2 regions of the Paenibacillus sp. NPDC058071 genome follow, and region 2 is predicted to be linked to the other one. Evidence: a T-box and tRNA genes for the amino acid it is inferred to sense, from the RefSeq annotation. Region 2 holds a T-box; the other holds one or more tRNA genes.
The links. A T-box is a leader RNA that pairs with one kind of tRNA and senses whether it is charged. The one in region 2 lies ahead of argS (arginine--tRNA ligase), so its partner is inferred to be a tRNA-Arg.

Region 1: it encodes a tRNA-Arg, which carries the amino acid that the T-box ahead of argS (arginine--tRNA ligase) is inferred to sense. The anticodon was not compared.

Annotation. Positions count from the first base shown of each region.
Region 1 covers NZ_JBHVSK010000003.1:128,485-144,635, forward strand. The annotation lists gene lon (endopeptidase La) at 1-2,430, opposite strand, end outside; gene lonB (ATP-dependent protease LonB) at 2,467-4,170, opposite strand; gene ispG (flavodoxin-dependent (E)-4-hydroxy-3-methylbut-2-enyl-diphosphate synthase) at 4,452-5,561, opposite strand; gene clpX (ATP-dependent protease ATP-binding subunit ClpX) at 5,717-6,973, opposite strand; gene clpP (ATP-dependent Clp endopeptidase proteolytic subunit ClpP) at 6,999-7,586, opposite strand; gene tig (trigger factor) at 7,861-9,150, opposite strand; gene ACFVTB_RS06100 (hypothetical protein) at 9,239-10,234, opposite strand; tRNA gene ACFVTB_RS06105 (tRNA-Gly) at 10,536-10,609, shown strand; tRNA gene ACFVTB_RS06110 (tRNA-Arg) at 10,672-10,748, shown strand; gene ACFVTB_RS06115 (hypothetical protein) at 11,217-11,825, shown strand; gene ACFVTB_RS06120 (WYL domain-containing protein) at 11,910-12,107, opposite strand; gene ACFVTB_RS06125 (hypothetical protein) at 12,270-12,416, opposite strand; gene ACFVTB_RS06130 (hypothetical protein) at 12,467-12,805, opposite strand; gene asnB (asparagine synthase (glutamine-hydrolyzing)) at 12,955-14,799, shown strand; gene rdgB (RdgB/HAM1 family non-canonical purine NTP pyrophosphatase) at 14,917-15,576, opposite strand; gene rph (ribonuclease PH) at 15,573-16,151, opposite strand, start outside.
Region 2 covers NZ_JBHVSK010000011.1:87,243-103,393, reverse strand. The annotation lists gene fabF (beta-ketoacyl-ACP synthase II) at 1-574, opposite strand, end outside; gene ACFVTB_RS18650 (helix-turn-helix transcriptional regulator) at 785-1,624, shown strand; gene ACFVTB_RS18645 (SDR family NAD(P)-dependent oxidoreductase) at 1,869-2,612, shown strand; gene argS (arginine--tRNA ligase) at 2,658-4,379, opposite strand; T-box leader at 4,443-4,680, opposite strand; gene ACFVTB_RS18635 (DUF4247 domain-containing protein) at 4,717-5,466, opposite strand; gene ACFVTB_RS18630 (DUF4178 domain-containing protein) at 5,533-6,039, opposite strand; gene ACFVTB_RS18625 (DUF350 domain-containing protein) at 6,074-6,475, opposite strand; gene ACFVTB_RS18620 (PspA/IM30 family protein) at 6,610-7,284, opposite strand; gene ACFVTB_RS18615 (alpha/beta hydrolase) at 7,540-8,319, shown strand; gene ACFVTB_RS18610 (MerR family transcriptional regulator) at 8,988-9,749, shown strand; gene ACFVTB_RS18605 (EamA family transporter) at 9,811-10,803, shown strand; gene wsfD (glycan biosynthesis hexose transferase WsfD) at 10,923-12,359, shown strand; gene ACFVTB_RS18595 (hypothetical protein) at 12,589-12,879, shown strand; gene ACFVTB_RS18590 (hypothetical protein) at 12,906-13,058, shown strand; gene ACFVTB_RS18585 (aminopeptidase) at 13,892-15,124, opposite strand; gene ACFVTB_RS18580 (M24 family metallopeptidase) at 15,284-16,151, shown strand, end outside.

The DNA.
Region 1 (16,151 bases), on a different contig from region 2:
CAGAAGCGCATGCTTCAGCACTTCGTCCATATGGGCGACCGGAACGAATTCAAGCTCGCCGCGAATGCTGTCCGGAATATCGCGAAGGTCGCGCTCGTTATCCTTCGGCATCAACACCTTCTTAATGCCTGCCCTGTGCGCCGCAAGCGACTTCTCCTTCAAGCCGCCAATTGGCAGCACGCGGCCCCGCAGCGTAATTTCGCCGGTCATGGCGACCTCCTTGGCAACATAACGATTCGTCAAAGCCGAGATTAGGGCCGTGGCCATCGTAATGCCAGCGGACGGGCCGTCCTTCGGAATGGCTCCCTCCGGGATATGAATATGAATGTCGTTCTTTTCGTGGAAGCTCGGATCGATGTTTAGCTCATGCGCTTTAGAGCGTGTGAAGCTAAAAGCAGCCTGCGCCGATTCCTTCATCACGTCGCCAAGCTTGCCTGTGAGAGTCAGCTTGCCACTGCCTGGCATAACGGTCACTTCAATGACAAGCGTGTCGCCGCCAACTTCCGTCCATGCAAGGCCTGTAACCGCCCCGATCTGATTCTCGCTTTCGGCCATGCCGTATCGGAACTTAGCCGGACCGAGCCATTCCCGAAGCAGCTCTTCGGTGACGACGAGCGATGGAGAGTCTGTCCCGCTTCCCTCTTCGGAACCGAATGCGGCATCCAGCGTATGCAAGGTCGGATCATCTTCTTGTACGCGCCGATCTTCATCCGTAACGGCAACGCTTGCTCGCTTGCCGTCTTCTGCGACGATATGCTTCGCCGCTTTCCGGCACAACGCAGCGATTTGCTGCTCCAGATTACGGACACCGGACTCTCTCGAATATTCTCGAATTAGAAGCAGCAGGACATCCTCGCTGACGGAAAGCTGTCCTTCGACGAGACCATGCTCCTTCTTCTGCTTTGGCAGCAAATAACGAGAAGCGATCTGCAGCTTTTCCAGTTCCGTATAACCCGGGATGTAGAGTACTTCCATCCGATCAAGCAGCGGACGCGGAATGTTATGCATGGCGTTAGCCGTCGTTATAAACATAACGTTGGACAGATCGAAAGGCACTTCCACAAAGTGGTCGCTGAACGTATTGTTCTGTTCCGGATCAAGCACCTCTAACAGCGCCGATGCCGGGTCACCGCGGAAATCCATCGCCATTTTATCGATTTCATCGAGCAGGAAAACCGGGTTCAGCGATCCCGCCGTCTTCATGCCTTGAATAATGCGTCCTGGCATGGCCCCGACGTACGTCCGGCGATGACCGCGTATTTCCGCTTCATCACGAACGCCTCCGAGCGAAATGCGAACGAATTTGCGGTCCAGCGACTTGGCGATGGAGCGCGCTAGCGATGTTTTACCGACGCCGGGAGGTCCGACGAGACAAAGAATCGGCCCTTTCATTTTACGGACAAGCTGTTGAACGGCCAAATATTCGAGCACGCGCTCCTTCGGCTTCTCCAAGCCGTAATGATCGTCGTTCAATATCTCTTCCGCTTTCGCTAAGCTGAGATCGTCCTCCGTCAGCTTGTTCCACGGAAGCGCCAGCAGCCAATCAATGTAATTGCGAATGACGCCGCCCTCGGCCGACGTGGCCGGCATTTTCTCGAGACGGTCGATCTCCTTCTCGATCTTTTCCTTGACCTGCTCCGGCACGCCGGATTCCTCCAGCTGGCTGCGAAGCTCCTCAACCTCGCCGGCGCGTCCTTCCTTCTCGCCAAGCTCCTTCTGGATGGCCTTCATTTGCTCGCGCAAATAGTATTCCTTCTGCGTCTTTTCCATTTGCTTTTTGACGCGCTGATTGATTTTGCGCTCCAACTCGAGCACTTCCCGCTCGTTGTTCAAAATGTCGAGCAGCCTTTCCAGCCGCTTGCGAACGTCGACGGTTTCCAAAATGTCTTGCTTATCTTTAATTTTGAGCGATAAATGGCTCGTTATAACATCGGCCAGCCGACCGGGCTCTTCGATATCCGATACGGCGGCATGTGTTTCCGGCGTTACCTTTTTGGAAAGCGATATGTAGTGCTCGAATTGGCTAAGCACCGTGCGCATGAGCGCGTCGACTTCCGGATCGTCCGTTTCTTGCTCTGGCAATTCTTTGACGGTCACTTCGTAAAATTCGTCATTGGCCAAGTAATCGATAATTTCCGCTCTCGTGACGCCCTCGACCAAAACGCGGATCGTCCCGTTCGGCAGCTTAAGCATTTGACGTACGCGAGCAATAGTGCCGACGCGATAAATATCATCCTCCGTCGGTTCCTCGATATTCACCTCGGACTGCGAGCACAGCAGAATCATATGATCGTCGATCATCGATTTTTCCAGCGCTCTTACCGATTTATCTCTTCCCACGTCAAGGTGGAGCACCATGCTGGGATATACGAGCAGCCCCCTAAGCGGAAGCAGGGGAAGCCGACGGTTTTTCGTTTTTCCGGGTCCCACACCAGCACCTCCAAATTATGTGTCTCCCCTATATTATCATTCTGCGGAATCCGCCTGCAAATAGGGAACCCCGGAAGGCATAAAAAGATCGGTGCCGACATGCGTTTCCACCTCGTTCACGACCGTTCCGGCAATCGGGAATACGAGTGCAAATACTTCGTCTACACGTTCGACGGCAATCACTTTAACGCCCTCCAGATTGTTGAAAATTTCTTGCCAGTTGTCTCTTGGAATAATGACCGTCTCCGCCCCCGACTGAAAAGCGGCCTCCACTTTCGCCAGAACGCCTCCAACCGGTTTCACGTCGCCGTGAATGCCAACCTCTCCGGTGATAGCGAGTTTGTTGTCAATTGGCTGCTCTTTGATCGCCGAAGCAATCGCCGTCGCCATGGCAACACCAGCCGACGGACCGTCGATTGGCGTGCCGCCCGGGAAGTTGATATGCAGGTCGTAATCTTGCGGATTAAGGCCGTAGCGGCGCAGCATCGTCAGCACATTCTCAACGGAGCCTTTGGCCATGCTCTTCCGGCGAAGCGTACGCGAACCGCCGCCCAGCTCTTCTTCGTCTACTACGCCTGTAATCGTGAATTGCCCTTTACCTTGCGCCACGGGAATTGCACTAACCTCGATTTCCAGCAGCGTCCCCATATTCGGTCCGTAAACGGCAAGGCCGTTGACGAAGCCGATTTGCGGCACAGCTGGCACTTTGCGGTCCGGGCGAGGCGGAATTTGGCTGCTGTTGACAACCCATTCTACATCCGCCGCCGTAATCGAATCTCGTTTCTCGGACAAAGCAACCCCTGCGGCCAATTGAATAACGTTTACCGCTTCGCGACCGTTTGTTGCGTATCGCTTTACGACCTCGACCGCTTCCGGGCATGGCGCAAAGCCGATCTTCTTGACCGCATTGTCTGCAATCAAGCCGATTTCGCCCGCCAGCAGCGGACGGAAATAAATTTCCATGCAGCGCGAACGGATCGCCGGCGGCAAATCCTGCGGCGAACGCGTCGTGGCTCCGACTAAACGGAAATCGGCGGGCAGACCGTTTTGAAAAATATCATGAATATACATCGGAATATTCGTATCTTCCGAATTGTAATAGGCGCTTTCGAGAAACACTTTGCGGTCCTCGAGCACTTTTAACAGTTTATTCATCTGAACGGGATGCAATTCCCCGATCTCATCGATAAACAGGATGCCGCCATGCGCTTTCGTAACCGCACCCGGCTTCGGTTGCGGAATGCCCGCAACGCCCATTGCTCCCGCACCTTGATAGATCGGGTCGTGAACGGACCCGATCAGCGGGTCGGCTATACCCCGTTCGTCGAATCGAGCCGTCGTGGCATCGATCTCCGTAAATTTCGCCTCCGGCAGAAATGGCGATGTTGGATTTTTTTTCGCTTCCTCCAGAACGACGCGAGCCGCCGCCGTCTTGCCGACGCCAGGCGGGCCGTAAATAATAACATGCTGCGGGTTCGCGCTGCATAGCGCCGCTTTCAGCGCCCGTAAGCCATCGATCTGTCCGACAATATCCTGCATCGCCTGCGGACGCGTTTTCTCCGCCAACGGCTTCGTTAAAGAAATCGAGCGCAACTTTCGCAGCTTATCCATTTCCTTGCGCGATTCACGATCGACCGCCGACCGATTCGTCTTCTGATTACGCAGCAAGTTCCAGAAATACAAGCCGATGACGACCGCAAAAAAGACTTGAATTAACATTAACGCCATACTTAAATTCATTACCATCCGCTCCCTTATACGGCAACGGCTAACGCTTCCCGCGCAGACCGCCGTTCCCGAGATGATATAACGATCGAAAGGGCGCTGTCCCTGCCCGAGCAGCGGACATTCCGAGACAGCACCGCCAAATAGAGTTCGTACTTGGTAGTATTGCCTCGGAAAGGCGGGAATAACCGTTGGAAGGAGAGCTCATACAAAAAAGGCATTCGGTTACGCCCGCTCTTCGCTGAGCGAACGGTCCGAATGCCTTTGCGGCCATACTTATGGAGTACGCACGCCAATTAGGCGTGCGAATGCTGCTTGCGGCCCGGTATTTCCCCGGTCGCTTCGAAATGGCGAACGATGACGTCGATTTCTTTTTTCAGCTCGTTTAGAAGCTCGGCCTCCGGCACTTTGCGGATCATCTCGCCGTAGCGAAACAGCATGCCTTCGCCTCGTGCTCCGGCGATTCCGATATCCGCCTCACGCGCCTCACCCGGCCCGTTAACCGCGCAGCCGAGCACCGAAACTTTGATCGGCACCTTAATTTTGGAGATATATTCTTCCACTTCGTTCGCAATAGAGAACAGATCGATATCAAGCCGGCCGCAGGTTGGGCAGGAAATAAGCGTCGCCGCGTTCGTAATGAGTCCGAACGTCTTCAGCAGCTCGCGCGCTACCTTTACCTCTTCAACCGGGTCCGCGCTCAGACTGATGCGAACCGTGTTGCCGATCCCCATCGCCAGCAAAGCGCCGATGCCCGCCGAGCTTTTGATCGTGCCGGAATGAAGCGTACCCGCCTCTGTAATGCCGAGATGAAGCGGATATTTGATTTTCTCCGCCGCCATCCGATAAGCAGCGATCGCCATCGGTACATCGGAAGCTTTCAGCGACACGATAATATCGTGGAAATCGAGCTCCTCCAAAATGCCGATATGGAACAAAGCGCTCTCAACCATTGCTTCCGGCGTCGGATAACCGTACTTCTCGAGCAAATGATTTTCAAGCGATCCGGCGTTCACACCGATTCGAATCGGAATCCCCTTCTCTTTGCACGCCTTTACGACCGCTTCGACTTTTTCACGGCGGCCGATATTGCCCGGGTTGATCCGCACTTTATCGACGCCGTTCTCAATCGCTGCCAGCGCGAGCCGGTAATCGAAGTGAATGTCCGCAACGAGAGGGATATGGATCCGCTTCTTGATCTCCTTGATCGCATCGGCTGCTTCCTTATTGTTGACGGTAACGCGAACGATCTGGCAGCCTGCTTCTTCCAGACGCAAAATTTCGGCGACAGTCGCTTCAACGTCGGCCGTCTTCGTCGTACACATGCTTTGAATAATGACCTCGTCGCTGCCGCCAATCGTCAGGTTGCCCACTTTTACCGGTACTGTGTCTTTGCGCAAATACATAAAGTGATCTCTCCCATGAACGTCAAAGTCCACCCCCGAATGCACGGCCTAGCCGCAAAACAAGGGTGGATGCATTAACGGTAATAACGCCTCAGCGGCAGCCGTGCCGCCCCCAACCCTGGGAGGCAAGCTGCCGCTGTGACGTATCTTTAAACTTAGGCGCTTTCTTCCTTCTTCTTGCCCTTCTTCGATGTAAGCTCCGGCATGATCTTCTCCTGTACGGATTGCTCCGTAATGAGGCAAGTGCTCACGTCGTCGCGCGATGGAACTTCGTACATCACTTCCAGCATAATGCCTTCGATGATCGCCCGCAAACCGCGCGCTCCGGTATTGCGCTTGATCGCTTCCTTGGCGATCGCTTCCAGCGCGGCCGGCTCGAAATCGAGCTTCACGTTGTCCATCTCAAGCATCTTTTGATACTGCTTGACAAGCGCGTTCTTAGGCTCCGAGAGGATACGCATCAAAGCAGCTTCGTCGAGCGGCTCCAATGTGGAAATAACCGGCAAACGGCCGACGAATTCCGGAATAAGACCGAATTTCAGCAAGTCTTCCGGCAGTACCATCGACAGATACTCGCCCGGTTTCAAATCCTTTTGTGTTTCTCCAGCGGAGTTAAAACCGATTACCTTTTTACCGATACGACGTTTGATCAGCTGCTCCAGCCCGTCGAACGCGCCGCCGCAAATGAACAAAATGTTCGTCGTATCGATTTGAATAAACTCTTGATGCGGGTGCTTGCGGCCGCCTTGAGGAGGTACGGATGCGACCGTGCCTTCCAAAATTTTGAGCAGCGCCTGCTGTACGCCTTCTCCCGATACGTCGCGCGTAATCGAAGGGTTCTCCGATTTGCGGGCAACTTTATCGATTTCGTCAATATAAATAATGCCGCGTTCCGCTTTCTCGACATCGTAATCTGCTGCCTGAATCAGCTTAAGCAAAATATTCTCGACGTCCTCGCCAACATAACCCGCTTCCGTCAAGGAAGTCGCGTCTGCAATAGCGAAAGGCACGTTCAATATTTTAGCCATCGTTTGCGCCAGCAGCGTTTTGCCGGAGCCTGTCGGGCCTACAAGCAAAATATTGCTTTTTTGCAGCTCGACGTCTTCGATTTTGCTGCCGGAATTAACGCGCTTGTAGTGGTTGTAAACCGCTACGGACAGCGATTTTTTCGCAAATTCCTGTCCGATGACATACGAGTCAAGAATGGCGCGAATGTCCTTCGGTTTTGGAATGTCTTTCAAGTCGAGCTCTTCCTCGTGGCCGAGCTCTTCCTCAACGATCTCGGTGCAAAGCTCGATGCATTCATCGCATATATAGACGCCGGGTCCGGCTACCAATTTGCGCACTTGTTCCTGCGATTTGCCGCAGAACGAGCATTTCAACTGGCCTTTTTCATCGTTAAATTTAAACACTGGTATCACCCCTTCAATAAAATCTTCACGATACCGGAGATGTAATCACCTTATCGATCAAACCGTATTCCAACGCGTCCTGAGCGCTCAGGAAATTGTCGCGGTCGGTGTCTCGTTCGATTTTCTCGTACGGTTGACCGGTGCGATCCACATAAATTTGATTCAACTTTTGCTTTGTCTTCAAGATCCAGTCAGCATGGATTTTAATGTCCGAAGCCTGGCCACGCACGCCGCCGAGCGGCTGGTGAATCATAACTTCTGCATTCGGCAGCGCAAAGCGCTTGCCTTTGGCGCCAGCCGTCAACAAGAGGGAGCCCATGCTCGCCGCCATGCCCATGCAGATCGTCGATACGTCCGGCTTAATATATTGCATCGTATCAAAAATGCCCATGCCGGCCGTTACGCTGCCGCCCGGGGAATTAATGTACAGATGAATGTCCTTCTCTGGATCGTCGGCCGCCAGGAATAACAGCTGCGCAATGATGGAGTTTGCTACATCATCGTCGATTGCGCTCCCGAGAAATATAATGCGGTCTTTCAATAATCGCGAGTAAATATCGTAAGATCTCTCACCGCGATTCGTTTGTTCGACTACGATCGGTACCAGATTCATGCGACCAACCTCTTTTCGGTATATGACTTATTAAACAAAGATATTGTAACACGAAGAAACGGCAATGTCATTTTTCCCGCAGCACCGCATTCCGATATTACATTATACTGCGCTTAGTGCTCGATATGTACACCAGACGAATCCCCAAATCCACCACAATATGTTATGTAGGGTGAAAATAAGGCACGTATCATATCGACGACGTGCCTTACTTTCTGCTTAAAGCTATATATTCAGTTGAACAGTTTCGCGCTCGCTCAGAGACGACTGATATTTAAGCCGTTTTGCTGTTATCGAGCAGGAACTTGATCGTTTTGCGAAGCTCTACGTCTTCTTTCAGGCTGTCGATGTTGCCGTTTTCTGTGAAGATCGTGCGAAGCTCTTCAGCAGGACGGTTGTAAGCTTTCGACAACGTCTCAAGCTCTTCAGTTACGTCCTCTTCCGTAGCCTCGATTCCTTCCGCTTTAGCAATAGCGCTCAGCACCAGGTTGTTGCGGACGCGCTTCTCGGCGTCGGAGCGCATTTGCTCACGAAGCACGGACTCGTCTTGGCCGGAGAACTGATAGTACAGCTCCATGTTCATGCCTTGCATACGCAGACGGTTTTCGAAATCGCGAATCATGAAATCGACTTCCGTTACGATCATCGGTTCCGGAATATCCACTTCCGCCGCTTCAGCAGCTTTAGCTACGATTGCGTTCTCGCGATCTTGCTCAGCCGCTTTTTCTTTGTTTTCTTTCAGCTTGACAACGAGGTCCTGCTTGTACTCTTCCAAAGTATCGAATTCGCTAACATCTTTTGCGAACTCGTCGTCAAGAGCCGGCAACGATTTGCGTTTCAGCTCATGCAGCTTCACTTTGAATACGGCCTGTTTGCCCGCCAGATTTTCGGCATGGTACTCTTCAGGGAACGTCACTTCCACGTCCTTGAAATCACCGATTTGCATACCTACGACTTGCTCTTCGAAGCCAGGGATGAACGAACCGGAACCGAGTTCCAGCGAGTGTCCTTCGCTTTTGCCGCCTTCGAATGCTTCACCGTCAACGTAGCCGTCGAAGTCGATAACAGCGATGTCGCCGTTCTCAGCTGGACCTTCGTCCACGACAGCCAGTTCGGCATGGCGTTGTTGCAGACGCTCGAGCTCTGCGCTTACTTCTTCGTCGCCAACAGTTACGTCGGCAGCAGGTACTTCCAGTCCTTTGTATTCGCCCAATTGTACTTCAGGACGAACGATGACTTTCGCTTTGAACTTGAACGTTTCGCCTTTCGCGAATTGCTCAACGTCCACTTCAGGACGGTCAACAGGTTGCAAGTTCGTTTCTTTTACCGCTTCGGAGTACGCGTCCGGCAGCAAAATGTCGATCGCATCCTGGTACAGGCTCTCCACGCCGAAACGGGATTCGAAAATGCCCCGAGGCACTTTGCCTTTACGGAAACCAGGTACGTTCACTTTTTGAACGACTTTCTTAAAAGCTTGGTCAAGCGCAACGGTAACTTTCTCCGCTTCAACCTCAACGTCGATGGAAACGACGTTCTTGTCTATTTTTTCCCAAGTAGCTTTCATTTTATGCTTTCCCCTCCAAAAAACGCATGCGTCTTCAAATTTTCACGTTTCATAAACCATTCTATTATAATCATTCTGCGCGATCATTTCAAGGCTGGGGATCATCTTCCCCACTTTGCCGAAATACGGCCACTTGCCTCAAAAGCCTGCACGCTTGCTCATACCGAAACCGAAGCGATTCCGTTATTAAATAGGTTTCACGAATGTCGTCGTCGTTAGCCGTTCCGTAAACCGCCAGCATGAGCGTAAGATGCAACGCTGCCGCAAAGCAATCGATCGTGTCGTCTTCTTCTCGCAGCATCCATGCATACGCCGTTGTGCCGTACAAAAACTGCAGGCTCTCTTTCCATAGCTCTCTTGCGAAATGGGGCAGCGTCGGATCGTCCGCTTCCGTCACGTCCTCCACCCGTTCCAATATGCGCGTAACGGAAGGCGGAAACTGTTCCATCGAGAGCGGCGTCGCTTCAACCTCGAGTTCCACCGTCTCGCCCATGCGCTCCAGCACAATCGTTCCAGTGACGTCTCGTTTGCGCAAGCATTGCAGCGCCTTGAATTGAACGATCGGATGAATGTCTTTGCCGGCGGTCAGCCACTGCTTGATTGCGTCGTCCACTTCCGGATCCTTAATGTAGGCGGCCCGTTCCAGCGCCAATATTTGCTGGTCGATCATCGGATGATGCTCCATAATGTAGAGCACCTGCTTGATGTATGCCTCGTCTTGTCCGAATGGATTAAGCGCATGCTCGCGCAGCAGCGCTTCATCCTCTTCTTCTTGTTGATCCGCTTCCGTTATGTATTCGCTGCGTCCGGCCGTAACGCCCGCCTCGGGAAAAGCCATATCGAGCCACGAGAGCAAGCTTGCCCACTCCTCGTAATGCCGCTCGTCTTCCCCTTGGCATTGCATTAAAAACCGGAGCAGCCTCTTCGCCTCTCCGTACTGCTCCGACTCTAGCAGACGCGTCAATTGAATTTGATAATGGTCGAGCATTTTAGGAAATAAATAAACGTTGCCGTCTTTGCTTTCTGTTTGTCTGTCGTTTGGAGTCGTTATGGTACCACCGCCTTGTCGGTCAAACCGCATCATTCGTTTGCTTCCTCGCGTTCGATTATACCATGGATGCGCCCATAGAATAAATTATGCGATTGCGAAGGCACAACAGGACAAGTCCACAACCGCTATCCGCTTCTTTCTTTTTTAGAAGCGTTGGTTGTAGTTGTTGCCTCGAATGCCGATTTCTAGTCATTGATCTTTTTATCGACAAAATTCTTCTTTCCCGTTACGGTTTATAGGCATTTTTTCTTATAAAAATGTTGAATATTTCGTCAATAGTATTTCGGCTTGAGTTTTCTTCCTCGATATGCTACATTATCCATTGTTGCTTCTTGCGGGTGTAGTTCAATGGCAGAACGCCAGCTTCCCAAGCTTGAGGCGTGGGTTCGATTCCCATCACCCGCTCCAGCATGCCTGAAAAAATTGTTGTTGCCATAACCACGATTAGCATGCTATAATCTTTCTTACGTGTCCCAGTAGCTCAGCTGGATAGAGCAACGCCCTTCTAAGGCGTTGGCCAGGGGTTCGAATCCCTTCTGGGACGCCATTTTTATGAAATTATGCAACGGACATATAGATTTGAAAAAGACCGAAGAGCTTGGTTCATCAGGCTTTTCGGTCTTTTTGTTATGCTTGGAATATAAAAATGCGTTTGCGATATGTTGAATGACCTCCTCTTAAAACGAAAACACTGCTTGACTTGAAGTGAGGGGAAGCACTGCGGGGCAGAGGGTTCTTCCAATCGCCATTAAAGCCTGATTCCTTTATTTTATTGATGGTTGTGGTAGGAATCATGCTTTAAAAGCGACCACTGTCGACTCTCCAGAATCCCTCTGCCCCTTCGTTTTTTCACCTTTTCAGTCAAGCACTGATTTTAAGGTTGAGTCGTTACATTCTACACACAATATTACATTTTTCGACATAAAACAGAGGAAAAATATGTCGAAAAGAGGATAGTCATATTGTGGATTATATAGTAGACTGTTGGAGTTATCAGAACAAGGGGGTTATTTTTTTGAAAAAGTTAGCTGTTTTACTGTTGGCCGCTTCTATTGTTTTATCGGGTTGCTCGGGAGCAAAGAAGGAAAACACACCGGCCTCGACAAATGAAGTCTCCAATAACAAGCAGGACAAGGGCATCGAAGTGGACAAAAAATTGCTGAACGTGGACGTGACGCTGCCCGCAGCAATGTTTGAAGGCCAGGACATGGAGCAAATTATCGAAGATGCGAAAGCTGATGGCGTTAAGGAAGTTGTGAAAAATGATGATGGATCGCTTACCTATACAATGTCCAAATCCACTCATGAAGCAATGTTGAAGGAAATGGCAGCCGGTATCAAAGAATCGATCGAAGAGATCCTGACGGATGGTACATTCGCCTCCATTAAGGATATCCAGTATAAGGATGACTTTAGCGAGTATACCATCTCCGTAGACAAGGCAGCCTACCAACAAAGCATGGACGGCTTCGTTATTATTGGACTAAGTATCCAAGCCATAACCTACAAAACGTTTGAAGGCATCAGCGCCGACAAACAAAAAGTGACAATGAACGTGAAAGACGAGAGCACAGGCGAAGTGTTCCATACGCAAGTCTTCCCGCAAACAGAGGACAAACAATAATTTTCAATCGCAAAAAAAGCTATCGAAGCGGCGGCTTGCCGCTATTCGATGGCTTTTTTATTGTTAGCGCCATATTCGCTTCCTTTAAGCCTGCACTCTTTTTCGAACCGGCTCTATGTCGACGACATTTGCCGCGTTGAAAACACGAAAGGCCTGAGCATTGTAACAATATGCTTTGAACAGCGGCCCCTTCACCGAAATGACTTTAACTTCACGAATGCTTACCTTCCGTTTGCGATCGATATAAATCAGTTGCACGGTTTGCCCGATGTAGCTTTCCATTCGGCAGCCCCCTCAATAGAACGTTTGTTCTTATTATATACCAAACATACGTTCTGTATGCAACCGAAAAAATAATCCAATCAGATTAAACCGCGCCGGAAAGGCAGGAACCGGAACGATTGCTCCCCCATCCGGCGCGTTTATTTATTTTAGCAAAGCTTCTTAATGGCGACCGGAGCGGCGGTTTCCGCCTCGATTACCGCTCGGGTTATTTTGCGCGTTTTGCTGCCGGTTTTTCTCGAGCACGCGATCGGCGAACTCCGGGTTAATGTCATATTTCAAGCTTTTATCCTTCGGAGATTGGGTCACTCGCTTCACCTCCTTTCCGCGAGGATGCGCGTGCGGGCATTGCCAATTGGCTAAAACAATCTCATCGATTCGATATGCCGCTTCGTTGAGTCGGTGCCCAAATCGTAAAGTCTTTTGTAGATTTGCTGGATGGTTTGGTCGTACCCTTTGTTCATTTCCTCGTCATCAACGCCCGCACCTGCAAATGGGCGAAGCCCAAACTGGGCAGTTTGCGCCTCATCCACCGTTGACAGCTGCTCAAACAATTCCTGCAGCTCGGTCAATTCTTCTCGGTTCGCTTTAATGACAAGCTCGTAACCTGCGGCCCCCTCTTCCTCCAGCAGTTGTCCGGTTTGAACCGATACGTAATATATTTTCCGTTCGTCCTCCGAATAAAACTCGTTACCCATTTCCATCAACGTCTCCTTTCGCACCGTCATACCCCGTCGCTTCGATGCTCCCATAGCTTCCCCTGGCGGACAGACATTTTATGCCTTTTTCCGGCATATAACGGTTATTATCGCTATTTGCGCCCAGCAGAAGAAAGGAATGAGTTACGATGTGTGGAATAACCGGCTGGATCGATTGGAGCCGCGATTTGACTCAAGACGGCAACAGCCTCGAGCGGATGACAGAGACGCTGTCGCTGCGAGGCCCCGACGCATCCGGCACCTGGCTATCGCCAAGCTGCGCGCTCGGTCATAGAAGGCTCAGCGTTATTGATCCCGTGAACGGCGCACAGCCGATGATTCGGCACTCGGGCGACAGCACGTATGTCATCGTCTATAATGGCGAGCTATATAACGCGCTGGAATTGCGCAAAGAATTGGAGCACAGGGGCAGAACCTTTTCAACAACTTGTGATACTGAAGTGCTGCTTGTCTCATTCATGGAATGGGGAAAAAGCTGCATAGAGCGCTTTAACGGTATATTCGCTTTTGCGATCTGGAATACGGAGGAGCAGGAGCTGTTTCTCGCTAGGGACCGTCTCGGCGTGAAGCCGCTGTTCTATAGCGCTGAAGACGGCCTGTTTCTGTTCGGCTCCGAGCCGAAAGCGATTTTGGCCCATCCGGCGATGAAAGCCGAAGTAGGAGCGGAAGGCCTTGCGGAAGTGTTCGTTATGGGACCTGCACGCACGCCGGGCCAAGGCGTATACAAAGGATTAACTGAATTGCTGCCGGGCTGGTGCATGACGGTTAGCCGCGGCGGCATCCGCCGAACGCAATATTGGAAGCTGGAAAGCTTGCCGCATGCGGAAACGATTGACGAGACGGCCGATCGGGTGCGCGAGCTGCTCCGGGATACGACGGAGCGCCAGCTCGTCTCGGACGTGCCGGTTTGCACGCTGCTGTCCGGCGGCTTGGACTCAAGCGCATTGACGACGCTCGCTGTCCGCTACTATGAGCAGACCGGGCAAGGCAGCGTCCATACGTATTCGGTGGACTACCGCGACAACGACAAGCATTTTCAGGCTCACGCCTTCCAGCCGAACAGCGACGCTCCCTGGATCGAGCGAATGACGACCCATCTTGAAACGATCCATCATCCGGTGCAATTCGATACGCCGGAGCTGGTCGCCGCCCTCCGAGACGCAACGCTAGCCCGCGATTTGCCGGGCATGGCCGACGTCGACGCTTCCCTGCTGCTGTTTTGCCGAGAAATTAAAAAAGGCGCAACCGTCGCTATTTCTGGGGAGGCAGCCGATGAAATCTTCGGCGGTTATCCGTGGTTTCATCGGGAGGAAGCTTTGAATGCAGATATCTTCCCATGGTCCCTCGCCTCCGCAATGCGCGCAGAACTGCTGAATCCGGAAGTTGCCGATTGGATCAAGCCGCTCGATTATATCGGAGACCGATACGCCGCCGCTATTGCCGAAGTGCCTCATTTGGACGGAGAGTCCCCTCAGGTAAGAAAAATGCGGCAAATGTCCTACTTGAACATTACCCGCTTTATGCCCACGCTGCTCGACCGGAAGGACCGTATGAGCATGGCCGCGGGCCTCGAAGTTCGCGTGCCATTCTGCGATCACCGGCTCGTACAGTATGTGTGGAATATTCCATGGGAGATAAAAGCGGCTGGCGACCGCGAAAAGGGTATTTTACGAAAAGCGCTGAAGGGCGTACTACCTGACGATGTGCTGACGCGCAAAAAAAGTCCTTATCCGAAAACTCACAATCCCAATTACTTGGCTGCGGTAAAAGGTTTAGTGCTGGATGTGCTGAACGATCCGTCTTCCCCAATCCTACCGCTCATAAATGCAACAAAAGTGAGAGAGCTGGCGGAATCCGATTCCGCAAAGTCGAACATTCCATGGTTCGGCCAATTAATGTCCGGCCCGCAGCTGTTCGCCTATTTGTACCAGGTGAACGTATGGCTGAAGGAATACGGCGTCTCTGTCAAATAATACGGTAACCAAATAAGCCCCTGAACCGGCGCTTCGGAAAGCGCTTGTTCAGGGGCTTTTATTTATAGAAGATTTAGATGAAAAGCAGACGAATTTGCAGCAGCCTTATGGCTTCGCTTATTTCACCAAACCGCCATCCTGCTCCAATTTGGCGATCAATGCAGCCAGCGCATGCCCGCGATGGCCGATCTGCTGTTTTTCTTCCTTCGACAGCTCGGCCATTCCCCGGTCAAGCTGCGGCAGCCAGAACAACGGATCGTAGCCGAAGCCGCCGTCGCCGTGAGGGCGGTCGGCGATGAAGCCATCGACCGTTCCTTCCGCTTCCACGAAGGAGCCGGTTGACGGATCGTACAGAGCGAGCGCGCAGACGAACTGCGCTGCGCTAAGCAGACGCGTGCCGTCCGCCAGCGGCTCCGCCGCATCCGGCAGCGCAAGCTTGGCCAGCTCCCGCAGCAGCTTGGCGTTGTTTGCTTCATCCGCCGCCTTCTCACCAGCATACCTTGCCGAATAGACGCCAGGCTCGCCATTCAGCGCTTCGACCCGCAGTCCCGAGTCGTCGGCCAATACAGGAACGCCGAATGCGTCGCCCGCCGCTTTTGCTTTAATGCGGGCATTAGCAGAGAACGTGTCGCCGTCTTCCGGAATATCGGGGAAAGCGGGATAATCATTCAAACTTTCCGTCGTTTTGTCCAGTTTGGCAAGCGCATGTGCGAACTCCTTCGCTTTGCCTTCATTTTTCGTCGCAACTAGCACCCGGTTCTGAGACAATCCGCTCATTTTCCCGCTCCTCCGATTCGAACGGCGTTCTCGCCCAGCGCTTCGCGCTGTTGTTCAACCAATTGCAAGATGCCGCCTTCCGCCAGCTCAAGCAGCTGATTCAGCTCGGCCCGCGAGAATGGCGCTTCCTCGCCTGTGCCCTGCACCTCGACAAACGCTCCGCCGCCGGTCATCACGACGTTCATATCGACCTTGGCTTTGGAATCCTCGTCATAGTTCAAATCGAGCAACGCTTCCTCCTGAATGACGCCCACGCTGACCGAAGCCAAATAGTCCGTAATTGGGTATTTAGCAAACGGCGAAGCAGCGTTCAGTTTGTTGACCGCCAGACACAAAGCAACGAAAGAGCCGGTAATCGACGTCGTCCGCGTACCTCCGTCAGCCTGGATGACATCGCAATCGAGCGTAATTGTCCGCTCTCCAAGCGCATGCAGATCGACAACGGAACGAAGCGCTCGGCCGATCAGCCGCTGAATTTCCATCGTCCGGCCCGTCAGCTTGCCTCTTGCCGATTCCCGCTGATTGCGGCTATGGGTAGCGCGCGGCAGCATAGAATATTCCGCCGTGATCCATCC
Region 2 (16,151 bases):
CGCCCGCTAGGACGACGTCGGCGCCGCCTGTACGGATCAGCCTGGCCGCTTCTCCGATTGCCGTATTGCCAATTGAGCAGGCGGTGACAGGCGACATTGTCGGCCCTGTCGTTCCATATTTGATGCTGATCATGGCTGCGGCCATATTCGTAATCATCATCGGAACGAGCGTTGGGCTTATTCGTTCCGGCCCGCGCTCTTGCAGAAGATTTGCTTGGTCCACCAGCGTCTGAATACCGCCGGTGCCCGATCCAATATAGACACCGATTCGCTCAGGCGAAACCGAAGAATTGCCGTTCGCGTCGCTCAGCCCTGCATCGGCCCATGCCTGATCGGCAGCGGCGACGGCGAAATGGCAAAACCGGTCCATCCGCCGGGCTTCTTTACGCCCGAGCAAAGCTTCCGCGTCAAAGTTTTGGACAAGCCCCGCGATTTTAGATTTATGTCTAGCAACATCGAATGTATCGATAGCCTTAATCCCCGATTTTCCGTTCGATAATCCATCCCAGAACTGCTCTACTGAATTGCCTAGCGGAGATACGATCCCCATGCCTGTAATAACCACTCTTTCCATCAGGTAACCCTCCTAAAATAAACGAAATGATCTTCAACTTCTACCCTTGCACATAGGTGATAATCGATATATTGTCATGTATATTATCCTATTACAAGTTATAGTTTATACTGGTATAAGGACTAACAGGATAAATCGGAACGGCAGTCTGTATCAGCGAGGACAGGCTGCTGATCGCATACGAGAGAAAAGAGAGGGGCACGAGCCGGTATGAACCATCAAGCGAGACTTCAAGCATTGTCGCTATTTCTGAAAACGCAGAGGGAGAAGCTTGCCCCCGAGGATGTGGGCCTCCCAGCAGGAGGCCGCAGGAGAACGCCTGGTCTTCGGCGTGAGGAGGTTGCTCAACTGGCAGGCGTCAGCACGACCTGGTACACATGGCTGGAGCAGGGCAGGGATATCCGCGTTTCCAGCTCTGTGCTGGACTGCATCGCTACAGCGCTGCGCCTTAGCATCGACGAGCGGAAATATTTGTATGCGCTAGCGATGGAAGGGGGCGTTCCTGCTGAGCCGCTGAAAGAGGCGAGGCCGGAGATGACGCCGTCTCTGCAGCGCATTTTGCAGGAGCTTCAATACTGTCCAACTATTGTAACGGATAGACATTACGATATTGTCGGCTGGAATGCGGCCGCCGCGCATGTTTTTCTCGATTTCGAGCAGGTTCCGCAAGCCCAGCGCAACATGATCCGGCTGCTGTTTACGAGAAAGGAATTGAAACGGCTTGCCGTCAATTGGGAGCATTTTACGAGCGGCTTCTTGGCGATCTTCCGCGCGTATTACGGCCAATACGTGGAAGACGACTGGTACGAGCGCTTTCTGGACGAAATGAAGGAGGCGAGCCCCGAATTCGATAAGCTCTGGAAACAAAGCGAGGTCAAATCAGCGCCGGAGGTGCTGATCGAATTTCGTCACTCCAAAGCAGGCAAAATGCTGTTCCATCTGACATCGCTTGCGGTGCAGGGCAGCGGCGATTTGCGCTGCAGCATTTATACGCCAGCCCCCGATTCGTCGACCGAGGCGAAGCTTGAGCGATTAATGCAGCGGCCGTGAAGCGAGCGCTTTTCCCTACATGCCTACATGTGCGTTACGGCACCAAAAGCTTCTCGTCCGTTCGCAGCATAACGGAGGCGGCGCATCAGGTGTGCAATCGCCGCCATCGTGCTGCGTCCTGACGCACGGCGCCTTCGGTGCCATAATGCGCGCTGGGAGAAGCGCGCGATCAACTTCGGTTATTTTTGAGCCGGTTTGGATATAATCTGTCATGTCATAAATATGGATGATGGAGGAAAAAGCAATGAAGCTGCAGCATAAAGTGGCGATTGTTACGGGAGGCGCAAGCGGCATCGGGCTGGAAACCGTCAAGCTGTTCGTTCGCGAAGGAGCGAAGGCGGTCATTGCCGATTTTGCCGAGCAAGGCCAAGAGGTTGCCGAACAATTGAAGAAGGAAGGCTTCGAGGCGCATTTTGTGAAAACCGACGTCACGCGTGAAGATGATGTGAAAAAGATGGTGGAGGAGACGGTTGAAAAATATGGCCGCGTCGACATTCTTTTTGCTAATGCCGGCATTGCGAAGGATGCCAAAGGCGACGAATTGAGCCTTGAAGCGTGGCAGCGGACCGTCGATATTAATTTGACCGGCGTATTTCTGAGCGATAAATACGTCATTGAACAAATGCTGAAACAGGGCGAGGGTGGAGCTATCGTCAACTGCGGCTCGATCCACAGCCATGTCGGCAAAGGAAGCGTAACGGCTTATGCCGCGGCTAAAGGCGGCGTTAAGCTGCTGACGCAAACGCTTGGCATCGATTATGCCAAGGACGGCATTCGGGTGAACGCCGTATGCCCTGGCTATATCGATACGCCGCTGCTCAGCAAGCTGAGCGACGCGGTAAAACAGCATCTGATTGGCTTGCATCCGATTGGCAGATTGGGCAGGCCAGAAGAGATTGCTAAAGCGGTTCTGTTTCTAGCGAGCGAGGATGCTTCCTTCGTTACCGGGACAAGCATCCTCGTCGACGGCGGTTATACGGCCCAATAAAACGTGCCGAGCGAGGCAGCGCCGTAATAAAATCGTCCGCCCATCTTAAATTTCGGACGGCGTCTGGATGCCTAACAGGCTCATGCCGTCTCGCAGGCATGAGCCAGCCGCATTTGCAAGCGCCAGCCGGAAGGAGCGTTCGTCGGCATTATCTGCAAGGATGCGGTGACGATGATAGAAACGGTTGAACGTTTGCGCCAAATCGACCAAATATTTGGCCAAGACCGAAGGCTCGCAGCGCTCAGCGGATGCCGCGAGAACGGCGGGATAATCGAGAACGGCGGTAATCAGCTGCCACGCAGAATCGTCCTCGGCATATTGGAAGGCTTCGTCTGCAAGAGCGGCGAACGACCGATCTCCCGGCGCTGCTCCTGCGAGGCCTTCTTCATCCGCTGCTTTCGCCTGCAGCCGCTGAATCCGGGCGTAAGCATATTGGACATAGGGGCCGGTTTCGCCGTCAAAACTGACGATTTCCTCGAGCTGAAAGTCGACTGGAAGCGTACGCGTATGCAGCAGATCGCTAAACACGACAGCGCCGATGCCGACCGCTTCAGCAACTGCTTCCTTATCCGCAAGAGCTGGATTCTTCTCTTCAATCTTCAACCGGGCATGGCCGACAGCCTCGTTCAGCACATCCTCCAAAAACACCACTTGCCCTTTGCGCGTCGACATTTTCGTCCCGTTCAGACGCATCAGCCCGAATGGAATATGCTTGCAGCGGGCCGCCCACTCCAAGCCCATCTTCTCCAGCACGAGAAACAGCTGTCTGAAGTGCAGGCTTTGCTCAGCTCCGACGACATAAAGCAGCTCATCGCCGCCCATTTCTTCATGGCGATAAATGGCGGTGGCGAGATCGCGGGTCGCATAGATCGACGTACCGTCCGATTTCTTGATAATAGCGGGCGGCAAGCCTTCCTCGTCCAGCCGGACGACCATCGCCCCTTCGCTTTCCTCCAGCAGCCCCTGGCGGTCCAGCTCTTGTACGACGGCATCCATCTTGTCGTTGTAGAAGCTTTCGCCTAGTACATGATCGAAATGAACACCAAGCCGGTCATACAGCTTCTGGAACGCTGCTTTGCTGTCGCCGGCAAACTTGTTCCAGTGCCGCAGCGCTTCATCGTCGCCTGCTTCCAGCTTGGCGAACCACGCTCTAGCGGCCGTCTCGAGCTCTGGACGTTGCTCGGCTTCCCGATGAAATTGAACGTACAAGTCCAAATATCCTTTAATCGGGTCGTTCGCGATCGTTGCGTCGTCGCCCCATTCCAAGTAAGCGGCGATCATTTTGCCGAACTGTGTTCCCCAGTCGCCGAGATGATTGACGTTGACTGTTTCATATCCGACTTTGGCGAGCAGCCGGTACAGGGCGTTGCCGATCATCGTCGAGCGCAGGTGGCCGATTCCGAACGGCTTTGCGATATTCGGCGAAGACATGTCGATGATGACACGTTTGCCGTCGCCGAGATTGGGAGCTTCGGGCAAGCCGTCCTGCAGCCCGGACAAGCCGATTTTCGCCGCAGCTGTGCGGCGGAGGGCGAAATTCAAGTAAGGGCCGGCGGCTGTCGCTGTCCAGTACTCGCTTTGCGCAAGCGGCGCAAGCTCGGCTGCCAGTTGAGCGGGGCTTTTTCTTTGCACTTTGGCAAGCGTAAAGCAAGGAAAGGCGATATCGCCGTGAGCAAGATTGGCGGGCACCTCCAGCAGCCGTTGAACGTCCAGTTCACTCAGCGGGATGATTGCCGATAGCTGTGCCGCAATTTTTGATTTAAACATGTTCTGAACACCAGCCTTTTCGTAAGGTAGAGGCACGAGAGAACGCAAAAAAGCCCGTCTCCTGGAAGAGACGGGCTTGATTCCCGCGGTGCCACTCTTGTTGCCCGGCAAACGGCCGATTGACCGGCGCGGGCTTCTTTTTCGTCGTAACGGTACTGAACCGGGCAGGCCTACTAAAAATCATTCGTTCGGCAAGCCATCTCCCGGGTCCTCTTCGTCTCCAACGCCATCGCCGGCTTTCACCTTCCCGGCTCGCTGATCATGGCAGATAGGGGAGTACTCTCCCGTTCTTCGATATTATTTTTCCAATGATAAGGGAAAGACAGAGAAAAAGCAATCACCTTCGCCTTGAAATTTTTCCCGATCCCATGCGGATCTTCGGCGGTTTTTTATTCGATTTGGTGAAAACAGGGCTCTGTTTCCCGGCATTTTTCTTTTGTCCTGTAATGACTTTTCCTTTCGTTCCCGAGGACGGGGACGGATTGCCGCTTTGGCCTTGACGGACAGCGGTGGAATCCGCATCCTTCGAGCGTTTGAAGATCGTGCCCGTCCGGTTGACCGTCATTGGCGGCGCTTTTTTCATATCCTGATCGGTCGGGGCCTTGTAGGTTCCTTTAGGCTTGTACGTGTCTTTCGTTGAATAACCGCGGTAGCCGCCGCCTCCATACTTGCCGTGATCGAACAAATCGCCGAGCAGGCTGGCAAGCAGGTAGCCTTCCAGGAAGCTCATGTTGTAATTTTGCCGGACGTATTCTTTCGAATCGACCTCGATCAGCGTATCGTTCGTATCGTCCGGCGCTTGCTGCACATGTATAATTTCATCGGAGTAGACGAGGAACATCCGCTCCTTGCTTTCCTCTGACTGCTGTTCCGGTTTTTTCTTCGCGATAAGCTGGGAGGCGACTTCCGGCACGGTTTGACCTTCCGCCCGGTAGACGTAGGAAGTGGAGCTTCCGGAGCCGTTCACCGATTCCAGCGGATATTGCTCCTTGACGGTGTCCGACACTGCGCAGGCGGCGAGCAGCGGAACGATCAAGCTTAGTACCAGAATGACTTTGATGCCTTGCAGCCACCATTTCTTCGTCATGCCTTGCCCTCCTTACGAATTGCGGCAGGCGTTCGCCGATCCGCTGTTCTAGTCGGCAGCCGTAAACTACACGCCGCGCAGTACGCGTACATCAGCGGTAATCACGTTTTCTCCGGTATAGAGCATAAATCGGCCGTCTTGCCATTCGACGCGCAGCAGCTTCATATCATCGGATTGATACTGCCATACATGCTGGTCGCCGCCTTGCATGAACGGCGTTTTGCCATTTGCCGAGATGAGGCCGGAGAAATGCTCCTCCATATGATAGGCGCGGTCGTCCAGCTCAAGCGTCGTCGGCACTTCGTCGAACGTATCAAGCCTGCCGTCAATTGCTTCGTAAAGCGCGTAAACAGTCCGTTCGCGCTCTTCGATCGACAAGTAACGGATATCGGTTCCGTCTTGGAGCGTCAGAACGACAGCGTTGCGGCTGCGATTTTGCGTTCTGCCCGTCACTTGATAAGTCACGAGCGACACCTCGCAGACGTCGCCGGCGGTTAAGCTCAAAATACTTTTTTCTACGGGAGCCGGGGCCGGTTTGGACACGATATTTTTAATTCGTTTGAATAGACTCATCTGCCATCCCTCTTTCCAAATGCGATTGGTCCGGTTAGATCGATCCGATAATGAGCGCTCCTGCAATATGCAGCGAACCTGCGATCAGCGCGTAGCCGATTTTGCCGTCGTGAATGCCCTGTTCGAGCTGAATGCCAGCCGCAAGCGCGAACACGCGACGGAAAATCCATTCAACGACAAGAAGCGTGACAAATGAGGCAACCGATATGGCGAGAGCTTCCCACATATAAGTCGATTGGACAATCGATTGCGATAATATATACGCCTGAGCGCCAAGCTTCATGACGAAGCGGGTCGTGACGGCGACGTTGCCGTCCTTCATTTCCTGAAAGTCGTGGTACTTGGTCGTTAACGAATCCAGCACCATCAATATAAACAGAAGCGCCGCTCCTGCGAATGTCCACACCGGGATTTGCAGCACATCGATCCACGTCATGACCATCGATCCTCCGATACTTTGGGTAGTGGTGAAACAAAATCCGCCGGCTCTGCTTCGGATGAACCCGATCGCAAACGCCGGCGGACAGGGCGCTTTAGAACGCCTTTATTCAATTACGGCGAAGCCGCTTGCTATTCTTTCTTCTCGTATTGCTTGAGAAGCGCAGCCAATTCGTCTTCGACCGCTTTGTCTTTGCCGAGCGCCGCGAATTCTTCGTCGAGCGACTTGCCCTTCGATTGGTTCAACTCGTTGCTCGCTTCAGCGCGAGCTTCCATTTCCAGCATCTTATCTTCCATGCGCTTGAGGCCTGCGCTTGCGGAATTGGTGCCGAAGCCGGAAATCGATTTGTTGATTTGCTCCTGTGCTTTGGCGGCGTTGTAACGAGCGGCGATTGTCTCGCGCTTGTTCTTCATCTCGGTCAGCTGCTTGCGCATTTCGTCGAGCTTGGCTCGCAAGTTGTCTGCCATCGCTTTGTTGGAATCGTAGCTTGCTTTGTATTCGGCCGCTTTCGCTTCAGCAGCTTTTTTCTCTTCCAATGCGCGGCGGGCGAGATCGATATTTTGCGCCTGGGCGGCGATATGGGCTTGCTCCGTCCGTTTTTCAACCAATTGGGATTGCTCTTCGTACAACTGCTTGAACTTCTTCTCAAGCGCGATTTGCGCGGCTACCGCTTTCTCGGCGTCGGCAAGATCCTCGGTCATATCTCGGATATATTGATCGGTTAATTTAATCGGATCTTCGGCTTTTTCGATCAAGGCGTACACATTGGACAACGTAAGGTCGCGCAGACGTTTGAAAATAGACATCATTCAGTCCTCCTAGAATATGGTCATTTTTTCCGTTCCGTTATTGGTGATTCTAAACGTATCTTCGCCGCCATGGCTGGCGACTGCCGTTGTGCTTGCTGCATAATCTAATTACGATTATACGCCGATTTCGTTTCAAATGTTTGATCAAATTCAGACATTTCCGGCAAATGTCGCGATTTCGCTTAATGCCAGTTGTCGTCTTTCCTTATACAATAGAGGACAAGACTTCTCGATTGAAAGGGGCAAGCAGCAATGGCATTAATTAATTGCGATTTTTTTTCCGAGACGCTCGGCATGAGCAGCTCAATGACAGTCCTGTTGCCGCAGCAGACGTTGTCGCAGATCGGCATGGAAGGGGTTCAGAGAGAAGGTCGCCACCCGGTGCTGTATTTGCTGCACGGGCTTTCGGACGATCATACCATTTGGCTGCGCAGATCATCGATTGAACGATACGTTTCTTCGCTGGGGCTCGCTGTTGTCATGCCGAATGTACATAGAAGCTTTTACGCGGACATGGAGTATGGCGGGAAGTATTGGACCTTCTTGACGGAGGAGCTGCCGGCCGTCGCCCGTTCCTTCTTTCCATTGTCGGAAAAACGGGAGGATAACTTTGTTGCCGGGTTGTCGATGGGCGGATTCGGGGCATTCAAATGGGCGCTTAATCAGCCGGAACAGTTCGCAGCAGCTGCTAGCTTGTCGGGAGTGCTCGATCTTGTCATGCATCGCGATTCGCTCGGACCGGACAACGGGCTGTACGAACCTATCTATAAAGCTTATGGAGATAAAGATATTAGAGGCACGAAGGATGATTTGATTTGGGCGGTCAATCAGGCCGACTCGCTGGCGGGTCCAAAGCCGCTCTTGTATCAATGCTGCGGCACCTCCGATTTTCTATACCGGGAAAATACCAGCTTTCGCAACGCCTGCGAGCAAACGGGTCTGCAGCTGACTTACAGCGAGGAGCCGGCAGATCACGAGTGGGGCTACTGGGATAAAAAAATTCAGGATGTGCTTAATTGGCTGCCGTTGTAGCCCTTTTCGGAACGAAGCAACAGCAGGGATAGGCAGAAATTGAAGAGCCTGATATCGGGACCGGATTCCTCTGCCTTGCAAATATTGATTTGATAGGCCGCTGATGCGGTCTTTTTTTTGCATTCCGAAGCCGGTCATGCTGGTTTAATTAGATTTTCGCTATCGTTGCAAATTGCCTATCATTAACGCAAAGGGTACGTTCCGGTTGCAGCAGGTTCAGCGGTCTGGGTACAATGGCGGAAAGGAAACCTCGAAGGGTGAAAATATGCATAGACGAAAATACCCGGATGAGGCTTCGAGAATGCGGTTTTTCACGATATCCACAAGGTTATCCACATTATCAACATAAAAATATGGAGCTTTTGTTAAGGTTTCGGCCGTTCATCCACAAGCTCGCAGATGCAATTATCCACATCGATGTGAGAATGGCGATCCATGTTGAAATCCGACAGAAGAGCTCTCGGGAAAAAAAGATGTTTCGACTGTTGACTCTGACGTCACGTCATCGTTTAGCATGAAGTCGCGGGGGATGCAAAGAAGCGCTTTCTCAGTGTTTGCTGCTGGACGGATATCCCAAAGCGAGCTGACGGTTCCGGGAGATTGAGTCATAGAACCGGTCTGAGGCGTACAGTTCAACAGACTCGAAAAAAACGGGAGGAGCCATGGTGATGATCAAAATAAACGAGGCGGCGAAAATCGCAGGAGTGAGCGTGCGCACGCTCCACTATTACGACAAGATCGGACTGCTGAAGCCGTCTCAAGTCGCGGAGAACGGATATCGGCTCTACGGCGAAACGGATTTCGCCAGGCTGCAGCAAATTCTGTTTTTTAAAGAGCTGGAGTTTCCGCTCGAAGCGATCAAGGCGATTCTCGATAATCCGCGGTTTGATCGGAGAAAAGCGCTTGAAGCGCAAAAAGAACTGCTGACGGCTAAAAAGAGCCGGCTGGAGAGCATTATTGTGTCCGTCGATAAAACGCTGCATGCGATTGAAGGAGGAAGTACGATGTCGAAACAGGAAATGTTCGAACCGTTTGATATGAAAAAAATCGAGGAGCACCAAAGGAAATATGAGCAGGAAGTGAAGGAGAGGTACGGCGATTCGGAAACGTACGCGCAATCCCGTTCGCGTACGGCCGGCTACAAGGAAGACGATTGGCGTCGGATCCAAGGCGAGGTCGATGTGATCTATAAGCGCATCGCGGACGCGATGGACGGCGACGCTGGGTCCGAGGAAGCGCAGCTGGCGATCGACGCATGGAGGCAGCATATTACCGACCATTACTACGAGTGTACACCGGAAATATTCCGCGGATTGGGCGACATGTATGTAGCCGATCAACGTTTTACTGATAATATCGATAAATACAGAACGGGATTGGCTGCTTTTATGCGGGATGCGATGCATATTTATTGCGACCGCTTGAATTAGGGCGGGCTTGTGCAAAAAGACGGGAAACACATTTACAAGCTGCCCGATAGCTGTCATCATAGTGAGTATTGTTTTACTCATCTCAAGTATAGACAGGAGCGGCGAATACGCCATGTGGCTTGTTTTCTCCCTTTTTGCAGCGATCGGCTTCGGCTTGCGCGGCATATTATATCATTGGACCAGCCAGCAGCCCCTTAACCGGAACGCTCTGCTTTGCGGAGCGTTTTTCTCTGGGGCTCTAATTTGCTTGATCGGCGTATTCTGGACCGGGCAGCAGTGGACGCCGTCCGCGCTCGTCGGTATCCAGATGGGACTTTTCTCATTCGCGGCCAATGCGAGCATGTTCAAAGGCTTTGCCGTTGGAAAAGCGTCGTTGATCGCGATCTTGACCGCGCTGCCGTCCGTCTTCGTTGTTATCGGTGCTTTTCTGCTTTGGGGAGAAAGGCTGAATGTGATGCAGGCGGCCGCTTTTATCGTCATCGTTGCCGGTATTTTGCTTGTGCGCTATTCCAACGACTTATCGCTGGGCAATCTTCAGGGAGCTCAATGGGGGGCGCTGGCGCTGCTGCTATTCGCCGCCAACGATCTGTCGGGCAAATGGTCGACGCTGCTTGCGGCTCCGATGTTTCCGACGCTTGTCTGCATGTTTTCCGCCGGCGCCGCCTGCTTTGGCATCTGGTGGCTGGCCGATCTGCGCAGGCTGAAAGCGGACTCCAAAGGCGCCTCTGCACAATCGAACGGGGAACGAGCGGTTGTAGCGGCGGTCTCCGGTCATTCGGAACAGGCGGCGAGCCTAGCGAGGAAGTGGAGCGGTCAGCGGACTTTTCTGACTGGTATGGCGATCGGGACGACCAACGCAGGAGGAATGATGATGATTTTAATCGCGTTTGCTAACGGCAAAGCTGGCCTCGTGTCGGCGGTGACGGCGCTTAATGTGCTGATCGTGCTGCTGTATACCCGATTTGTCGTCAAAGAAAAATTTACCCGTCTGGAGACCATTGGGATCACCGCCGCATTTGCCGGTATTTTGATGATGCGGTTGTTCGGTCGATAAATAATGATGGAAGCGGCTTTCACTTCTCCGAGGTGAAAGCCGTTTTTGTTTGTTTATATCGAACCGCTTGCGGCGAAGCTGATGATAATCGATCATGCAAGTGAAGGGGAAGAGACAGGATGGGCAAAAAAGTGCCGTTCGAGTGGTTAGCGGTTACTGCCGGCATTATTATATTGGTTATGCTTCTTTTTATACGGCCGGTCACCGGAGTGGCCGACAATGGCGACTTTCACCGGGTAATGACGGCCGGCGGTTTAACTTATTTCGATGAAGGAGAGTCGTATGAGGACCGGTACTTCGGTTATGCCCATGAGAAATACGGCTACGGGCCTTTTTTGTTCGGCAGCTATGTCTCCTCGCAAATTCCGCTTGTTGTGCTTGCCGGACTGCTCGGCAGAGTATGGAACGGAGAATGGTTCGACATTCGCGTCCTGGCGTCGCTTTATTCGGCGCTGTTTCTAGCCGCCCTTTTTATTCTGGTCAAATTCAATAAAAGCTCGTCCTTTTGGTTTAATCTTGCGCTGACAGGTGTGCTAGTGGTTGTGTTCGCGGATGTTGGCTATACCGCTTACTTCAACTCTTTTTTCGGAGAGGCGGCAACGCTTGTTTTTATGCTGCTGACCGTTGGACTTGTATTGGGCGCGTTGCGCGCTGAACGAGGAGCCAGCGGGCTGCTGGCCGCTTTTTTTCTCGCGGCGGCGCTGCTTGTCTCGACCAAGCTGCAATATGCGCCGATTGGCGTCGTTATCGGACTGCTCGGTATTCGGCTAATGCGAGCCCGAACGGACAGGGGCTGGCGGCGTACGGCCGTCATCGGCTCCGCGGTTGTGCTGGCTGCATCGATTGTGGTTTACGCCGCTGCGCCGGGAGGATTAAAGGGCATCAATTTATATCAGACGGTATTTTTCGGCGTGTTGAAGGATTCCCCCGACCCTGCGCGCGATTTGCAGGAGCTGGGACTGCCGGAGTCGCTTGCGGTCAATGCGGGCACTAACTATTTTCAAAAGGATGCGGTCATTAAGCAGAATGATCCTCGGATCGAAGAGGCGCTTAGCAAGATCGGTCATACGGATGTGCTGTTGTATTATGCGAAGCATCCCCTTCGATTTGTTCAGAAGCTTGAGCGGGGAGCGAAGAATGGCATGAGCGTGAGGCCTTACTATTTGGGCAGCTTCGACCAGGCTGAGGGAAGAGGGCGGGGGGCGCTGAACTACGCGTATTCCGTCTGGAGCGAGTTCAAGCATACCCATGTTCCGAATCGGTTATGGTTTGTCGCTCTGTTTTATTTGTTGTATGTCGGAGTGATTCTCGCATCTTATTTCAAGAGGAGAAGAAGTGAAAGTCTAGAGTCCCGCGCAAGACGCAGACTGGCGCTCGAAGTGCTGCTGACCGTTGCGCTGATTGGGGTGTTCGCGCTGGCCGTGCCGCTTGTCGGAGACGGAGAAGCTGATCTTGGCAAGCATTTGTTTCTGTTCAACGTCTGTTTTGACCTGATGGCGATCACGGCTTTGATGGGGCTAGTGAATTCAGTATTGAATTTAAGGTTCAAACGTTAAATCAATACTTGGAATAAATGGAGGTTAAGGCGAATAACCCTCTGCCCCGCAGCGTTCCTACTCACTTAGAGTCAAGCGCTGATTTCGATTATGAGCTGAATTTGCTGCAAATTCTCCCTTGAAGAAGAAAATTGATCTAGATACAATAATTAACATAAAAGCACGCTTACGATTTCAGGCATGTTTCATGCAATCATATTCCTTGATGCAAAGGAGAATGAAGATGGTTATGAAATCGAAAGAACCGGTGTCAAGAAGAAGGACGCTTAAGCCGGAAATGACGCAAAAATGGATGATCATTGGAGGATTGCTCTTTCTGTCCAGCTTGGTCATTCTGATCTACCTTAGGGACGAAGGAGTCATTACGGATAAACAAGGCATAAATATCGGATGGGTGTTCGCCGGCATTAGCGCATTGACTCTTTTGCTGGATACGCTTGCCCGAGATAAAGCGACGATGTTTTATCGGTTTATCGGAGTTGCGCTACTCGCATTGTTTGCGTATATCCGATATTTCTAGTGTTTATTTGAAGAGGAGACCAACAATTGCTGAAGAGAAAAAAGGCTGCATGGAGTATAAGCAGATTCCATGCAGCCTTTTTAAATCAGGGCTTGATCGAAAAGGAGAGAAAATTCGGTTTTGAGCTGCGTATTGCAATATATATGAAAAATCGGCTCAACACCATAATCAGTGCTTGATCCTCTTATTCGTGAGGTCTGAACCACAAGTGACCGTTATAGCAAGACTTTGCATTCGAAAAGAAGCAGTGATGGTTTGAGCCAAGCACTGATTTTCGGTTTGGAGCCTAGTTAATGGACAGTAGTGACCGTTAGCGCCGATTATTCGAAAATTCGGCTCGCTTAGGGACATTAATGTCCCTAAGCAAGGGATCGGGGCGGAGAATAGCGTGCAATCATCTTCTAACGGTCACTAGTGTCCTTAAAGAAAGGGAATAGGCTTTGTTTTTTGCTCTAACGGTCAGAATGGACCGCTTGATGGATACGATAACGCTGCTGTCCATTGTGAACCATTCAAACACTCCTTTCCACAAGCTTGTCTTGTGGATCGATTGAGGCGGGTTGATCGCACAACCATCTTACGGAAGGTAAGGGACCCGCAGTGTTTTCCCTCGCTTCAAGTCATGCTCTGATTTCGGTTTTGAGCGGCGTAATACAATATATATGAATTTTCATATATAATTTGCGGATTCTGAGCAAAAGCTTCGATTATATATGATTTTTCAACTATAATCGTTCAAAATCCGGATTTTTGAAAAATTATATATGATTTTTCGTGCTTATTTGCTCAAAGACACTGCAGCTCTGCACTTTCGGCAGTTGGAGGAGCACGCTGCTAGGCTTTCTCGGACAGCGGACAACATAAATAAGCGGCCCATAAGGTCGCTTATTTATGTTGTCCGTACATTTTTACTTAATGTTCAGCTCAACTTCAATCAGTACTTAACTGCCCCGCAGCTATTCCCCTCACTTCAAGTCATGCACGGATTTCGGTTTTGAGCTCCAAAGAGTTGCTAGAACGCCCAATTCCCTTGCAGCAGCACCGGCTCGCGCTCGCCGCTGTCTGTAATGCCATAAATATCGAGCTTGCCCGAACCGACCATGAAGTCGGTATGCGCCATGCTGATGTTCAAGCCCGCCGCCAGCAGCTCTTCCTGCGACATTTTTGTACCGCCCTCGACGCAGGACGTATACGCGCTGCCGAGCGCCAAGTGGCAGGAGGCGTTCTCGTCGAACAGCGTTTTGTAGAACAAAATGTTGGAATCGGAAATCGGTGAACGATGCGGCACAAGCGCTACTTCGCCTAAGTAATGGGAGCCTTCGTCGGTATCGATCAGCCCTCTGAGCGCTTCTCCTCCTTGCTCGGCGGTCCAGTCGACCACGCGTCCGTTCTCAAAGGTGAAGGAGAACCCATCGATAATATTGCCGCCGAAGCTGAGCGGCTTTGTACTGGCGATGGTGCCGTTAACGCCCGTACGGAACGGCGCTGTGTATACTTCCTCCGTGGGCAAATTCGGGACGAACAGAACGCCCTGCTCGTTGCTCTTGCTGCCGCCAAGCCATACTTGCCGGTCCGGAAGCTGAATAGTCAGATCGGTTCCCGGGCCGATGTAATGCAGCTTCTTATAGGCCTTCTTGGTCAAATAAGCGGCTTTTTCCTTCAAGCCGCGGATATGGGTCTCCCAAGCAGCAATCGGATCGGGAAGATCCGCCCGTACCATGCGGAAAATAGCGTCCCACAGCAGGCCGACTTGATCTTCCTTAGGCGCGTCAGGGAACACTTTGGCTGCCCAAGCCTGCGAAGGGACGGTAGCGAGCGACCAGCTGAATTTGAAGGCTTGCGCGTATTTGCGATATTGCGCATTCGCCTGGCGGATCGTTTTGTCAGCCATATTAACCCGCTCGATCGGTACACCGCGAAGCAGGTCGGGATCAGCTGAAGAGATCGTAATGGAGGCGGCTCCTTGCTCGGCCATCTCCAGTCGTTCTCCAGCCGTCCATTTTGGCTCCTCCAGCAGCGAGGCCTCCGGGGCCAGATCGTATTTCAGTCGGGACACCTCGTCGTCATTATAGACGACTTTGACTTGGTAGGCTCCGGCCTCGTAAGCCTTTCTCACGACCAGCCGGGCAAGCTCGATCGCATCGACGGAGGCGTTCAGCATGACCGATTGCCCCTTTTGCACGTTTGCGCCGATTTTGACAATCAGCTCGGCATAGCGGTCCAGTTTCTGTTCGAATGACAACATAAGGCCATCTCCTTTTCGTATTCGGCTATTCAAATCAATTTAAATCAGTTTAAATCATTTCATTTCTTGATTTAGTCACCCCCATTATACCCCTTGGACAACGAAAAATATATTTGCGCAACGTCCGATTCTCCTTCGTTGCAATAGGCGGAGCGGGCTGTGCTACAATGGAAAACAGAAGCAATCGAAGTGACGGAAAGGGGAATACCCATTATGGATACGATTTACGCGCGCAGAAAACAAAGCCTGCTTGTATATATGAGAGAGCGAGGGATCGGTCTTTCGCTCATTACCTCGCCAACAAACGTTAATTATTTCACGGGTTTCTTCTGCCAGCCGCATGAGCGTTTTCTCGCTCTAGCGATCGACGCGGAGACGGGCGGAGAGAAGCTGTTCATGCCGCTGCTCGATTTGCCGGAGGCGGAGAAGCATGTCGTGGACAAGGCAGATGCAGTGCCGATCTCCGACACGGATGACGCTTATGAAGTGTTGCAACGCTACTTCGGCCCCGCTCAGCTGGAAAGCGTCGGAATCGAGAAGGAGGCTGTTTCGCTCGCCAAGGCGGAGCGGCTGCAGGCTGCTTTACCAGGAAGCCAATTCGAGGATTTGGAATCGTTTATATTAAGCATGCGGATGAAGAAAAGCGCCGAGGAAATCAAAAAGGTGCGGACCGCCGTCGAAATGGTCGAGCAGGTCGTCGGCCATGCCGCCGGTTTGGCTAAAATCGGTATGACTGAGATCGAGCTGACTGCCGAAATCGAATATCAAATGCGCAAGCTTGGCGCAGAACGGCCGGCATTCGAGTCGATTGTGCTGACCGGAGCGAGGTCCGCGCTGCCGCACGGAACCCCGGGTCCATACGCCTTTCGGGAGGGAGATTTCGTCCTAATCGATATTGGCGTGCAGGTGAACGGCTATTGCTCAGACATTACGAGAACGTTTGTGATGGGAGATGCGACGAAGGAGCAGCGGGCAATCTACGATGCTGTGCTGGCGGGCAATCTGGCCGGTATCGAGGCGGCGCGCG